Regions from separate parts of the Streptomyces sp. NPDC088400 genome, predicted to be linked through region 1. Evidence: riboswitches for the same ligand, from Rfam matches in the RefSeq annotation. Region 1 holds a riboswitch; each other region holds the start of a gene.
What was found. Region 1 has a riboswitch for S-adenosylmethionine ahead of ACIQD6_RS13640 (aminotransferase class V-fold PLP-dependent enzyme). Riboswitches for the same ligand answer to the same signal wherever they lie in the genome.
Positions count from the first base shown of each region.

Region 2: it holds a riboswitch for S-adenosylmethionine, as region 1 does, so the genes downstream of both, ACIQD6_RS08015 (glutathione S-transferase C-terminal domain-containing protein) here and ACIQD6_RS13640 (aminotransferase class V-fold PLP-dependent enzyme) in region 1, are expected to answer to the same signal.
Region 3: it holds a riboswitch for S-adenosylmethionine, as region 1 does, so the genes downstream of both, thrC (threonine synthase) here and ACIQD6_RS13640 (aminotransferase class V-fold PLP-dependent enzyme) in region 1, are expected to answer to the same signal.

Region 1 covers NZ_JBIVMZ010000004.1:524,713-529,598, reverse strand. Annotated here, with positions in the region: gene ACIQD6_RS13655 (hypothetical protein) at 1-219, opposite strand, end outside; gene ACIQD6_RS13650 (rhomboid family intramembrane serine protease) at 378-1,088, shown strand; gene ACIQD6_RS13645 (Lrp/AsnC family transcriptional regulator) at 1,085-1,366, shown strand; gene ACIQD6_RS13640 (aminotransferase class V-fold PLP-dependent enzyme) at 1,437-2,828, opposite strand; SAM riboswitch class IV at 3,026-3,143, opposite strand; gene trpD (anthranilate phosphoribosyltransferase) at 3,702-4,766, opposite strand.
Region 2 covers NZ_JBIVMZ010000002.1:875,841-880,726, reverse strand. Annotated here, with positions in the region: gene ACIQD6_RS08025 (hypothetical protein) at 88-213, shown strand; gene ACIQD6_RS08020 (spore-associated protein) at 223-672, opposite strand; gene ACIQD6_RS08015 (glutathione S-transferase C-terminal domain-containing protein) at 785-1,567, opposite strand; SAM riboswitch class IV at 1,825-1,931, opposite strand; partial or broken gene ACIQD6_RS08010 (LLM class flavin-dependent oxidoreductase) at 1,948-2,820, shown strand; gene ACIQD6_RS08005 (HAD family acid phosphatase) at 3,026-3,664, opposite strand; partial or broken gene ACIQD6_RS08000 (methionine adenosyltransferase domain-containing protein) at 4,274-4,751, shown strand; partial or broken gene ACIQD6_RS07995 (carbohydrate kinase family protein) at 4,753-4,886, shown strand, end outside.
Region 3 covers NZ_JBIVMZ010000008.1:258,893-263,778, forward strand. Annotated here, with positions in the region: gene thrC (threonine synthase) at 1-961, opposite strand, end outside; SAM riboswitch class I at 979-1,109, opposite strand; gene ACIQD6_RS21760 (glucosyl-3-phosphoglycerate synthase) at 1,277-2,266, shown strand; gene ACIQD6_RS21765 (trehalose-6-phosphate synthase) at 2,383-3,846, shown strand; gene otsB (trehalose-phosphatase) at 4,106-4,886, opposite strand, start outside.

The DNA of each region.
Region 1 (4,886 bases):
AACCAGCTCGATCTGATCCACCGCGTTGCACCAGCGGCAACGCACCGACTCGATGGTCTCACTGACCACCTCGCGCTCCTCGATCTTCGGTTCTCCGGCCAGGTCCAGATGGACGTATTCGACAGCCTTCGACGACCGGGTCACATCGAAGCGCGTGAGATTGCCGCACAGCGTGCAGCGCCACCGGGTGTCGGCCGTCGGCTGGGGAACCGTCGTCATCGTTGCCGTCCTCTTTTCGTCGTCCCTCATGCGGAGTCCCGCGGTGCACCGTCGAACTGCGGAGAGAAATACTCCCTGCAACCCTACGGCCTCACAGGCACCCCAGGGAGCGGCGAGGCACTCTGTGCCACTCGGTCCCGGTACGACATGCTCTGTCCGTGACGAATTGGCGGACAGCGGCCGGCGGACCGGTGGTGACCTACGGACTGATCGGCCTGTGCCTGCTGGCCTTCCTGATCAGCCCGGTCTCGGGGTTCAACCCGGCGTACGGGGAGGGCGACTCGGTCCTCGCCGCGCAGAGCGCGCACTTCGAACAGTGGGGCGTCATCCCCAGCGAGCTGATGCGCAGCTCCCCGCGGATCCTGCTCACCCCGCTGACCGCGCTCTTCGTCCACGGCAGCTGGCTGCACCTGCTGGGGAACATGCTCTTCCTCTACGTCTTCGGAGCGATGGCCGAGGAACGCATGGGCCGGACACACTTCGCGCTGTTCTACCTCACCGTCGGCTATCTCGCGCTGTTCGTGTACGCGGCGGCCAACGCCACCTCGGAGCAGACCCTGGTCGGGGCCTCGGGCGCGATCTCGGGAGTGCTCGGCGCCTTCCTCTTCCTCTTTCCCCGGGCCCGCGTCACCAGTCTCTTCCCGTTCCTGCTCTTTCTGCCGCTGCGCTTCCCCGCCTGGATCGTGCTGATCTTCTGGTTCGTCCTCCAGTGGCTGGCCGCACGCGGCGCCGGCCCGGGACCCGGGGTCGCCTACCTCGCGCACCTGGTGGGCTTCGGCACCGGCTTCCTCTACGCCTGGGGACGCTACTGGCGGAGGGATAGAGTGAGGGACCAAACCGGGGCCACCGAGGGAGAACGCCAACCGTGATCACCGCGATCGTGCTCATCAAGACCAGCGTCGACCGGATCCCCGAGATCGCGGAGTCGATCGCCGCGCTGGACAGCGTCAGCGAGGTCTTCTCGGTGACCGGTACGTACGACCTGATCGCCATGGTCCGGGTGCCCAAGCACGACGACCTGGCGGATGTCATCCCCGGCCGGATCAGCAAGATCGAGGGCGTCGAGGCCACGGACACGCATGTGGCGTTCCGTACGTACTCCCAGCACGACCTGGAAGCGGCCTTCGCCATCGGCCTCGACGCGTAGGCCCTGTTTCAGAGGTCCCGCGGCTCACGGTGCCGGGCGCACCCGCCGACCCGGGGCGCCCGGCGGCCGGTCAGCCGCGGTCGGGGACGCAACGGCCGTCCTCCGTGCGGTAGTTCCACCGGGCACCCTCACGCACCAGCTCGCGCACCGCCCGGACGAACCGCTCCACATGCTCGTCCGGCGTCCCGGCGCCGAAGCTGACGCGGATCGCGTTCAGCGAGCGCTCGCCCGGACCGGCCTCCGGGGCACCGCACTCCCCCGGGTCCCGCGGGTCACTGCCCAGCAGGGTCCGCAGCAGCGGGTGGGCGCAGAAGAGACCGTCCCGTACGCCGATGCCGTACTCGGCGGACAGCGCAGCGGCGAAGTGCGAGCTGTTCCAGCCGTCGACCACGAACGACAGGACACCGACACGCGGGGCGTCGTCGCCGAACAGCGAGAGCACCTTGACCTCGGGCACCTCGGCCAGCCCCGCACGCACCAGGCCGACCAGCCGCTGCTCACGGGCCGCCAGCGCGTCGAACCCGGCCTCCGAGAGCGCCTTGCAGGCGGAGGCGATCGCGTACACACCGATCACGTTGGGCGAACCGGCCTCGTGCCGGGCGGCCGTGGTGTGCCACTCGACCTCCACCCCGCCATCGGCACGGCGTGCCACCGTACGGCTGGCTCCGCCGCCCGCGAGATACGGCTCCGCGTCCTGAAGCCAGTCGGACCGGCCCGCGAGCACTCCGGAGCCGAACGGCGCGTACAGCTTGTGCCCGGAGAAGGCGATCCAGTCGACATCCAGCTCGGCGATGTCCACCGCGTGATGCGGCACGAGCTGCGCGGCGTCGAGAACGATCCGGGCCCCCTGGGCATGCGCGGCGGCGGCCAACTCCCGTACGGGCCACAGCTCACCGGTGACATTGGACGCGCCGGTGACACACACCAGCGCCGGCCCCTGAGGGTCCCTCCCGGCGAGCGCGCGCTCCAGCGTGGCGACGGCATCCTCGGGCGTACGGGGAGCGTTCAGGAACGTCACCCGCGCATCCCGCCAGGGCAGCAGCGAGGCGTGGTGCTCGGTCTCGAAGACGAACACCTCGCAGCCGGCGGGCAGCGCGCCGGCCAGCAGGTTCAGCGAATCGGTGGTCGAGCGGGTGAAGACGACCTGGTCGTCGGCGCGGCAGCCGAGAAACTCCGCGACCGTGCGGCGGCTGTTCTCGAAAAGGTCCGTGGAGAGCTGCGAGAGATACCCGGCGCCGCGGTGGACACTGCCGTAGTACGGGGCATAGGCGGCGACGTCGTCCCACACCCGCTGGAGCGCCGGGGCGCTGGCCGCGTAATCGAGCGCGGCGTAGCTGACCTCGCCGCCGGTGACGAGCGGGACGGTGACGTCCCGCCCGAGGACGGGAAGCGGCGCGGCGCAGGCGGGGTCGTCGGAGGTGGCGGCGGAGTCGGTGGTAGCGGCATTCAGGAACGCGGACATGGCGAAATCTCCCGGCAGGACAAGTCGAAACGGCTTCAAGGACCCGCGGGCACGGCGGAACCGTGACGGTGCGGGGGTTGCCTCGACACACGGAGAACACCGTGCGGAGGTGTGTTGAAGAGGGGCGTCGATGCCCTAGCGCATTCGCTTGCTCACGAGGCTGCTCCCTTGAGGACCAGGACCCCAGAGATCACAGGGGTCCGCGCTTGCCGCAGACCTCGCTGCCTACGGCCTGGTCTTCACCCGGGGCACCCCGCCACGGACGGAGGGTTGCCGGACAGCGAGCCGGGGCCTTAATCGCTGTCACTCATGACCTTGGCCGAGAGTATGGCACAGCGTGCCGAGAGGGAGCAGGGGGTGTCCGCGATGCGGGACGCGGTCTCGCCGTCCGGCGGGGGGGTGCGGGTACGGCTCGGTGGCGGGTGCGGTGTGTGGTGGGTGCGGGTGCCGGGGCCTCCGGAGGCGCATGTCCGGACTGCATGATTTACGGCGCGTGCGGGTTTGTTTTCAGGGTGCGGGCCGGTGTGCGCCACAAATCACGCTCTACGTCCGGACACGTCACCTCCTGCGACCCCGACCCCCTCCCGCCGGATCCCCGCCTGCCCGGTGGGGGTACGGCCCTGGCGCGCTGGGGTGGTCTGTGGCGGGCGGTGAAGGGGGTCGCGCAGGGGTCGTGTCCGGAACGTAAAGCGTGATTTGTGCCGCTCACGAGCCGTCACACGAAGAACAAAGCCGCACGCGGCGTAAATCATGCAGTGCAGGACATGACCCCGGAGCGGCACCCGGCAACAACCCGCACCGAACCACCGGCCCCAGCCAACAACGCACCCCGACCACGCCCCGCCGGACGGCGACACCGCCCCCGCCGGACGGCTACATGTTGCTCGCCGTGACCCAGCGCGTCAGCGCCCGTCCCGCCGCCCCCGAGTCGATCGACTCCGCCGCCCTCGCGATCCCCGCCGCCAGTTGCAGCTCCAGCGAGTCCCCCGTCGGGTCCAACGCCACCAGCGCCGCCGCCGAGTTGAGCAGCACCGCGTCGCGTACGGGACCGGTTTCGCCGGCCAGCAGCCGGCGGGCGACGTCCGCGTTGTACGACGCGTCCGCGCCCCGCAGTGCCTCGACCGGTACCAGCTCCAGGCCCACCTGCCGTGGGTCGAAGGGCTCCTCGGTGACCTGTCCGTCCCGTACGACCCATACCCGGGACGTGGCCGTGGTGGTCAGTTCGTCGAGGCCGTCGTCGCCCCGGAAGACCAGTGCGGACGCGCCCCGTTCGGCCAGCACGCCCGCCATGATGGGCGCCATCCGGGCGTCGGCGACGCCGGTCGCCTGTGCGCGTACCTTCGCCGGGTTGGTGAGCGGGCCGAGGAAGTTGAAGGTGGTGCGGATGCCCAGTTCGCGGCGGGCGGCCGCCACGTAGCGCAGGGCGGGGTGGAACTTCACCGCGAAGCAGAAGGTGATGCCCGCTTCCTCGGCGACCTGGGCGACGCGCTGCGGGGGCAGTTCCAGGTTGACGCCGAGCTTCTCCAGTACGTCGGACGCTCCGCTGGCCGAGGACGCGGCCCGGTTACCGTGTTTGACGACCTTCGCGCCGGTGCCCGCCACCACGATCGCGGACATGGTGGAGATGTTGACGGTCTTGGCGCCGTCGCCGCCGGTGCCGACGATGTCGACGCTCCGGCCCGGTACGTCGATCAACTGGGCGTGCGCGTACATCGCCCGTACGAGACCGGTGATCTCCGCGACGGTCTCGCCCTTGGCACGCAGGGCCACCGCGAAACCGGCGATCTGCGCGTCGGTGGCCGCGCCGCTCATGATCCGGTCCATCGCCCAGGCGGTGGCGTCCGCGCTCTGGTCGGCGCCGCTGAGCAGCGCGTCCAGCACACCCGGCCAGGAGTACGCCGCCACGGTGTCGCCTCCGACGGGGGTAACAGCGCTCATGCTCGCTCCTGGGTTTTCGTCTGGGTTGGGGACGCGGTAGGGCCCTGTCTCAAGCCTATCGGCGCGCAGGGTGCCGACATGCCCGATGCCCGCACTCCGGACAACGCCGAGGGCCCCGGC
Region 2 (4,886 bases), on a different contig from region 1:
GCCGCCAGGGCGACGTCGACGAACGCAGCGACGCGGGCCCGGATGAGGACCCGCGTCGGAGGGTGAAACAGTCGGCCGAGTTGCCCCATGGGAGCAACCGCTCCAAGTTCCCGCGCCACCTGCGGCTCGCGGACGCCTCCCATGACCGTCAGCGGCAAGGTCCGCACGGTCGAACTGCGGGAGGCGGCGGCGCGGGAACTCGCGGCCGGGTGAGGAACCGGATCAGCGGACTTCGGTGACCCGGTGCTCCTTCAGGGCGGCGCAGTTGGAGTTCTCCACCGACACATAGATGTTGTCGATACTGCCGCCCCAGCTCACGCAATGGCCCTTGCCGTAGACATAGCCCGGCCCCGCGTACGACGTGTAACTACCGGAGTCCCCGGCCCACTCGTCGCTGTCGGGGACGTAGATGTACGTGGACATGTTCTTGGCCGCGCCCGGGTTGGTACGGATGGTCGCGACGCAGTTCTTGCCGTTCGAGGAGTTGTAGGTCAGGTAGACCGTGCCCAGCGAGCCGATGGCCGCCGAGTTCACGGTCTTGTAGGCCTTGCCGCAGACGCCCTGCGGTGTGACGTTGGGTGCGGCGGAGGCGGTCGTGCTGAACACGGTCCCCGCGCCCACCGCCAGCGCGGCGAACGCCCCGACGGCAGCGACATTACGCGTGATTCTCATATTTCCCCCTTGTGTCCCTGGGAGCGGTTTGCTCCCACTTGATGTGACCCGCGAACGGTACGGATGGTTGTACCGCCCGTCCCGGCCTCTCGACGGGCCTGGGCCCGGGGGCTCACGCCGCGTCGGACAGCGCCTCGTTCCTGCCCTCGAAGGCGGGGTGCTCACCGAGGCGGCTTACGTAGTCCCGGAGCCGGGGGTACGAGCAGAGGGTGCCGGCCGGGCCGAGATGGACGAGCGCTACCCACAGGTCCACGTCCGCGGCCGTCAGGTCCTCACCCAACGCGTAGGGAGATGTGGCGAGTTGACGGTCCAGCAGGCTCAGTGCCGCCGCTCGCCCCGAGGACTGGGCGGCCGGGGTGACGTCCCGGTCCAGCAGGTCGCGGAGGACGTCGATGTCCGGGGCGAGAGCCGGCGGGTTGAGGGCGGAGGGGCAGGCTCCGTCGTGTCCGGAGAGCAGGCCCGCGAGGTCGCAGAGGATGTCGGCCGTATCGTTACTGACGATGCGTCCGCTCCAGCGGTCGCGCAGCGCGGGCGCGGTCAGCGGCCCGTCGTAGTGGTGCACCGTGGCCTCGTACGCACCGCGCAGTGAGGCGAAGGCTTCGGGTGTCTCGGCGGGGTGCGTCAAAAGCGTGGTGGCGACCGAGTCCTTGAGGCCGAGCAGGTCGAGGGTGATCGAGATTCGCAGTGAGCCGGGACAACTCGCCGACAGGTAGAGGTCGTAGCGGTGCGGTGTCGGGTAGAAGCCGCCGGCGAGGCCGACGCCGATCCGGCTCTGGAAGCGGTGCGGACGGGGGGACGCCGCGCCCGTCCCGGGGCGGAGCCCCGAAGCGGACGAACTCTGGTGACAGCCACTGGACGTGGCGGTGCTGGAGTTGCGCGAAGCTGTCTCGGGCATGACTCTCCCTTGGGGAACGAGGAGGCCACCGCCGCCTTGTGGGCACCAGCGACCGAATGCGGAGCGACTGCGCTTTTCACACCGGTCCGGACCGCACGGACCCCGGACCGAACGGCCGGACCGAACGGACTCCGGATCGCACGGGCCGGTGGTGGGTCAGTAAGCGCTGGAGACACGCAACAGATCGATGTGCAGGCGCCTCGTCAAGCCGTTCCTGGGCATTGCCACCCGTCTTGCCTCCGGGCTCGCGAGACGCGAGACCGCGCTTGCCCCGCCGCGCCGGCGGGACCGGTCGTCACCCGGAGCACCCTGTCGCGGTGGAAGGGTTGCTTGTCTGCGGGCCGGGGCCGATGACCACATGAGCGGGCGAACCCGCGCCGTGGCGCGGGGACGAGATCGTCGCCGACCGGGAGACCGGTACCTTCCTGCGGGACGCGCGGGCCGGAGCCTTCGTGCACCAGGGCCGGCACTTCGACATCCAGGGGCAGTTCAACGTACCGCGCAGCCCGCAGTGCCGCCCGGTGATCTTCCAGGCCGGCGACTCCGACGAGGGACGCGAGTTCGCCGCGTCGAGCGCCGGCGCCATCTTCAGCCGGTACGCCACCCTCAAGGAGGGCAAGGCGTTCTACGCCGGCCTCAAGGGCCGCCTGGCCCGGTACGGCCGCGACCGCGACCAGCTGCTGATCCTGCCCGCCGCGAGCTTCGTGCTCGGCGACACCGACGCCGAGGCGGAGGAACTGGCCCATGAGGTGCGCCGCCGGCAGGTGAGCGGGGCCACGGCCATCAAGCACCTGGAGTTCGTCTGGAACCGGGACCTGTCCGCGTACGACCCCGACGGACCGCTCCCCGACATCGATCCCGACCTCGGCGAGCACACCATCGCCCGCGGGCGCGCCCAGGTACGGATGTACCGCGACCCGTCGGCCACGGCCCGCGAGTGGCGCGAACTCGCCGCCGCCAACCAGTGGTCGATCCGGGACCTGGTCATCGAGACCGGCAACCGGCAGAACTTCGTCGGCTCCCCGGCCACCGTCGCCCGGACCATCGACGACCTCGTCCAGGCCGACGCCAGTGACGGCTTCATCCTCGTCCCGCACATCACCCTCGGCGGCCTCGACGCCTTCGCCGACCAGGTAGTCCCACTGCTCCAGGAACGCGGCGTGTACCGCACGGAGTACGAGGGCACCACTCTGCGCGACCACCTGGGCCTGGCCCACCCCGACGAGGCGCGCGACGAGCGTGCGGCGTCATGAAGTTCCCCGCCCGCACCCTGACCGTGCACGCCCCGCGCCCGGTGACGGGCTTCCCTGGCAGGTCTGATCGCCGCTGGGTACTTCAAAACCGTCAGCGGAGCGGATGAACTGAGGGACGAGGCCGGCGCACGGCCGTCGCCCCTCGTTCCGGGACCTCCTCCGCCAACGACGACGTGAGTCGGGTGCTCAGGTCAGGAGAGTCAGGTCAAGAGAGCTGGCCGTCGTAATCGGGGAGCTTGAAGGTGCGTTCGGCGTGGCCGCCGGTCAGGTCGGTGGTGTTGTTGCCGATGTTGGCGATGATCGTGTAGCCGTTCTTCTCGATCTTCACGCGCTGGGCCGTCTTGAACGCGCTCACCTCCGTGAACAGGTCGCCGATCGACCGGCCGTAGAGCCCGTCGACCGTGTAGCCGACCGATGTCAGGTTGTACTTGGTGATCGACTGGATGAGGTCGGGGCGGGCCGATACGAAGAAGATCTTGACGCCGCGGTCGTGCGCGAAGTCCGCCAGGGCGAGGGTCCGCCGGATCGCCGGGGTCGGCAAGGCCGACGAATAGTCGGTTTCCAGCGAGGTGTTGTCGATGTCCAGGACTATGGCGGGTTTCTGGCCGGCGGGCACCGAGGCGAGACGTCCGGCGATGTAGGAGTCGGCCTGGTCCATGACAGCGGCGATGTCGGCCTGCCAGGTCGCGTAGTCGGGCTTCGCAGCTGCCGCGGTGTCGACGGCGGCCGGGGTGGCCGCCGGGGCGGAGGGAGCGGCCAGGGCGGGAAGAGCGGTGCCCGCCGCGATCGCCGTGGTGAGAACCGCGGTCGTGGTGAGGCTTCTGAGCAGGCCGAGTGCCGCCATATCGGTCTCCTTGGGTGAGGGGTGGGGCCGATGTGTCGGGCACATCGTGACAGCCAAGGGTTACCGATGGGTAGAGTCCGGTCGGCCAATAGCCGAACTCGCCCTGAGTCAGGCCCTGTTGACCCGCCCACGCTTCGGTGCGGCGGGAGGCCGGGGACAGGGGGGCAGGGGGCGCACACTGGGCCATCGAGGAGATACGCCCTCGTCGCCGAGCGCATCCTCGCCGCCGGCCCCGCCGCGGAGGCCGGCTCTTCACCGAACCCCGCGGCGGGCGCATCGCCGGACAGGCCCTGAACCCCCGCGGTCCCCAACTGGTTCCCAAGAAACACGTAAACGGACTAAACGAGGGAGCAAGCTGTGTGCTGTCGCCCGCGCCGTTCGGTCCCGCGCACACCGTGTGGTCCCCAACTGGTCCCCAGACAGCAGACCCTGCCCTCTCACCGGGCACCAATAGCGAAGCCTGCCGCACGCCCCGACAGAACCGCTCCGCCCTCCGCCCTCCGCTCCCGCTCCCGCTCCCGCTCCCGCTGAGGGGACATCATGAAGACATGACGAGTGATGACGACATACAGCCCGCACGGCGCCTTGCCGGTCAGGCCCACCTGATGGGGCAAGCGTCAGGGCGAGAACCCTAGCGCGCGGTGCAGATGTGGATCAGCCACGGGCGGACCGGCCATGGACACCTACGGCGGCCAGGCCCGCCACGGCGGTGGTGCCTTCTTCGGCAAGACCCCCTCCAAGGTCGACCGGTCCACGGCGTACGCGACGCGCTGGGTCGCCAAGAACGTCGTCGCCGCCGGGCTCGCGGCCCGCTGTGAGGTCCAGGTCGCCTACGCGATCGGCAAGCCGAGCCGGTCGGCCTCTTCATCGAGCGTTCGGTACGAACACCGTTCCCATGCCCCGTATCGAGGCCGCCATCAGTGAGGTGTCCGACCTCCGTCCGGCCGCCGTCATCCGCGACCTCGACCTGCTCAGGCCGATCTACGCACAGACCGCTGCGTACCGTCACTTCGGCCGTACGCTGCCCGGCTTCACCTGGGAGCGGACCGACCGCGCGGGAGCCCTGCGCGAGGCCGTGGGGGCCTGATATGCCGACAGCCGTCACCGGCTCCATCGCCACGGACCATCTGACCGTGTTCCCCGGTCCGTTCGCCGAACAGCTCATCCCCGAGCGGCTGGCCACCGTATCCCTGTCCTTCCTCGTCGACGACTTGGAGGTACG
Region 3 (4,886 bases), on a different contig from region 1:
ACTTGGCGATGGTGGCCGGCTTCTGCGGCCGTACGACATCGTGGCCCGCCTTGAAGGCGGTGGACACCGGCGAGCAGCCCTCGGCCTGCGCGCCGAAGATCTTGTACGGCTTGTCCTCGACCAGGCCCAGCTTGATCAGCTCCTGAAGACCCTTGTCGATCTTCGTGAGCTGCGATCCGGAGGCGATCGGGATGACGAGCTGGTCCGGCAGCTGCCAGCCGAGCTGCTCGCAGATCTCGTACGCGAGGGTCTTGGAGCCCTCGCCGTAGTACGGCCGGAGGTTGACGTTGACGAAACCCCAGCCCTCGCCCAGCGGGTCGCCGATGAGCTCGGAGCAGAACCGGTTCACGTCGTCGTAGTTGCCCTCGATGCCGACCAGTTCACCGCCGTAGACGGCGGCCATGACGACCTTGCCCTGCTCCAGGTCGTGCGGGATGAACACGCAGGAGCGGAAGCCGGCCCGGGCGGCGGCGGCGCCGACGGCGCCGGCCAGGTTGCCGGTGGAGGAGCAGGAGAGCGTGGTGAAGCCGAAGACGCGGGCGGCTTCGACGGCGATGGCGACGACGCGGTCCTTGAAGGAGTGCGTCGGGTTGCCGGAGTCGTCCTTGATGTGCAGGGAACCGGTGACACCCAGCTCACGGGCCAGGTTGTCGGCCTTGACCAGCTTGGTGAAGCCGGGGTTGATGTTCGGCTTCGTGGCCACATCGGCCGGTACGGGAAGGAGCGGGGCGTAGCGCCAGATGTTGTCCGGGCCCTCCGCGATGCGCTTCTTCAGCTCTTCGGGGCTGCCGCTCGGCAGGTCGTACGCGACTTCGAGCGGCCCGAAACAGCTCGCGCAGGCGAAAATGGGACCGAGGCCGAAACGCTCTCCGCATTCGCGGCACGAGAGGGCGGCGGCGGGTCCAAGATCAACGGACGCACCGGTGTCGGCGTTGTCGTTGGGGACAGTCTGCACAGCCATGGAGGCGAGGCCCTTTCTCCTCATCTTCCTCGTGACGTACTTCGCCACAAGACGGAATTGGCACCTTCCCCACCGTGACCTCTGCATGGTCGGCGGGAGGGTTGCCGGGACTTCAACGGGCCGTTCCCTCAGTCCCTCTGGATGAGCGCTATGGCACCGGAACCTGGATCCGATGCGTTTTTCGGCGTGATGACCCCGGCATGCGGTGGTCATACGCGTTGTTCAAGACTGTAACCGAAGGGGCGGATGGTGGAGATAGTCGTCCGCACCGCGAGATGGATCACGTTCATGGCACACGCTCAGGGAGTTTCGACCGTGCTGGAAGAGGTGGAGCACTGGCTGACCAGGCGTTCCTGGTCAGCGGCAGACCGTACGCTCGACCGGCTTCTGGCGGCGAAGGCCGCGCGCGGCACCACGGTGAGCGTGGTGCTGCCTGCGCTGAACGAGGAGGAAACAGTCGGCGAAATCGTCTCCGTCATCCGGCGCGAGCTGATGGAGAAGGTGGCGCTCGTCGATGAACTGGTAGTGATCGATTCCGGTTCCACCGACCGTACGTCCGAGGTCGCCGGGGCGGCGGGCGCGCGGGTGGTGCACCGGGACAGCATCCTGCCCCGGCTGCCCGCGCTTCCGGGCAAGGGCGAGGTGCTGTGGCGGTCGCTGCTGGTGACGAGCGGTGACATCGTGTGCTTCGTGGACGCCGATCTGAAGCGGTTCTCACCGGACTTCGTGTCCGGGATCGTCGGTCCGCTGCTCACGGATCAGGATGTGCACTTCGTGAAGGCGATGTACGACCGGCCGCTGGGCGGGCCGGGGGCCACCGGCTCACCGGGTTCCCTGGGCTCTCCGGGGGCGGCGAGCGGGCAGGGCGGGCGGGTGACCGAGCTGATGGCGCGGCCCCTGCTCAATCTGCACTGGCCGCAGCTGGCCGGCTTCGTACAGCCCCTGGGCGGCGAGTACGCGGCGCGGCGCTCGCTGCTGGAGCGGCTGCCGTTCCCCGTCGGATACGGCGTGGAGCTGGGGCTGCTGGTGGACACGCTGCACACGGTGGGGCTGGACGCGATGGCGCAGGTCGACGTGGGGGTACGGGTCCACCGCCACCAGGACGACCGGGCGCTGGGGCGGATGGCTGCGGCGATCTACCGTACGGCTCAACTCCGCTTGTCCCGTGGGCACTTGATACGTCCGGTGCTGACGCAGTTCGAGCGGGGCGAGGACGGTTTCGTACCGCGTACGCATGCCGTGGACACGGAGGAGCGGCCGCCGGTGCGGGAGATCGCGGAGTACACGGCCGGGCGCGCGGCGTAGGGGCGCACCGCCGGGGCGGCGGGTGTGCGCGGGGGCGGCGCCGTATGGGCGGACTCACGCGCACCGGACCGCGTCCGTACGTTTGAGCGTTTCCTGGACGGGCTAGGTTTCGGCACATGGCCTCAGAGCAAGCCGCCCAGGTTCTCGTCGCGTCCAACCGTGGCCCCGTCTCGTACACCCTGCGTGACGACGGCGAGCTGGCCGCGAAGCGCGGCGGGGGCGGGCTGGTGTCCGGCCTGTCGGCCATCGGGCCCGATACGGACGCGGTGTGGGTGTGCGCGGCGCTCGGGGACGGCGACCGGGAGGCCGTACGGCGCACGGGCGGCCGGCTCGACACCGCCGACACGGGCGGACAGCGCGTGCGCATGCTGGGCATCGCGCCGGACGTGTTCGCCGACGCCTACAACGGGGTCGCCAACTCCACGCTCTGGTTCGTCCACCACCTGCTCTACCAGACCCCGCTGGAGCCGTCCTTCGGCCCGGAGTTCCGCGCGCAGTGGGCGTCGTACGAGACGTACAACCGCGCCTTCGCCGAGGCGCTGGCCGACGAGGCGGGCGAGGGCGCGGCCGTGCTGGTGCAGGACTACCACCTGGCACTGGTGCCCGGAATGCTCCGGGCGCTCCGGCCTGACCTGCGGATCGGGCACTTCTCGCACACGCCGTGGGCGCCCGTCGACTACTTCCGGATGCTGCCCGACGACATCGCGCGCCAGCTGCTGCGCGGCATCCTCGGCGCGGACCGCGCGGCCTTCCTGACCCGGCGCTGGGCGGACGCCTTCACGGCCTGCTGTACGGAGCTGCTGGGCGGGACCGGCAACACCCGCATCGGGGTGCACGGCCTGGGCGCCGACGCCGACTTCCTGCGCGAGCGCGCGCACCGCCCGGACGTGGACGAGCGTCTGGGCGCGCTGCGCGAGCAGATCGGTGGGGGCGCGAGTACGGGCGGGGGCGCGGACCGGGGCGCGGACGCGGGCGCGGGCACGGACCGGAAGATCATCGTCCGGGTGGACCGTACGGAACTGTCCAAGAACATCGTCCGAGGCCTGCACGCCTACCGCCAGCTGCTGACCGACCGTCCCGAATGGCGCGAGCGCGTCGTCCACATCGCCTTCGCCTACCCGTCCCGGCAGGACCTGAAGATCTACCGCGACTACACCGCCGAGGTGCAGCGCGTGGCCGACGGGATCAACGCCGAATTCGGCACCCCGGGCTGGCTCCCGGTCATCCTCCATGTCCAGGACGACTTCGCCCGCTCGCTGGCCGCGTACCGCCTGGCGGACGTGGCCCTGGTCAACCCGATCCGCGACGGCATGAACCTGGTCGCGAAGGAGATCCCCGTCATCTCGGAGCGCGGCTGCGCGCTGGTGCTGTCGCGGGAGGCGGGCGCGTACGAGGAGATGGGCGAGGACGCGCTGGTGGTGAACCCGTACGACATCACGGCGACGGCGGCGGCACTGCACGAGGGCCTGAGCATGCCGGCGGAGGAACGCGCGGAGCGAGCGAAGCGCCTGGCCGCGACGGCTACGGCGCTGCCGCCGCAACAGTGGTTCCTGGACCAGCTGACGGCCCTGCGTGCGTAGCCGCCCGGCGGGGTTCTGCGCGTAGCCTCACGGCGGGGTTCTGGGTGCGGGGGTTTGTGGTGGGTGCGGGTGCCGGGGGCTCCGGAGGCGCATGTCCGGACTGCATGATTTACGGCGCGTGCGGGTCTCGTGATCGGGTGCGGGTTCGTAAGCGCCACAAATCACGCTCTACGTCCGGACACGTCACCTCCTGCGCCCCCGTCCCCCTCCCGCCCGTCTCTCGTCTGCGGGTCGGTGGGGCAACTGCGCCGCAGGCGGCCTAGCTCGCCGCCAACGTCGCCAGGAAGTCCGCCAGCGCCGCCGGGCCGGGGAGTACGAGGTCGGCTCGCTCCGCCAGTTCGGGGACTTCGCTGCCGCTGCATACGAGCAGCCCCGGGTGGCCGTCCGAGCGGAGTTTCTCGACCGCCGCGTAGGCCGGGAGGTCGCCCAGGTCGTCGCCCGCGTACAGGACCGTCTCGGCGCCCACCTCGCGTACGTACTCCGTCAGCGCCACGCCCTTGTCCATGCCGGGCGGGCGCAGCTCGAGGACCATACGGCCCGGTTCGACGATCAGGCCGTGGCGGGCGGCGAGTTCGTTCAGGGGGTCGCGCAGGGCTTCGAAGGCGGCCTGCGGGTCGGCGGAACGGCGGGTGTGGACGGCGACCGCGCGGCCCTTCTCCTCGATCCAGGTGCCGCGCCAGGCACCGATCCGGTCGAGGAATCCGGGGAGTTCGGCGCGGACCGATGCCACGCCCTCGTGGGCGGCGGGAGCTTTGACGGTGCCGCTGACGGCGTCCCAGCGCTCCGCGCCGTAGTGGCCGAGGACGACGAGATGGTCCAGCCCCGGCACTCCGGCGAAGCCGCCGTACCGCACCGCCACCCCGGCCGGACGGCCGGTGATCACCGCGACGGACGCGACGCGTGGCGCCAGCGCGGCCAGGGCGGGGAGGGCGCGCGGATGGGCGCGGGCCTGTTCGGGGTCGGGGACGATCTCGGCGAGGGTGCCGTCGAAGTCGAGGGCGACGACGGCTTTCCCGGGCCTGGCCAGGAACGCGGCCAGG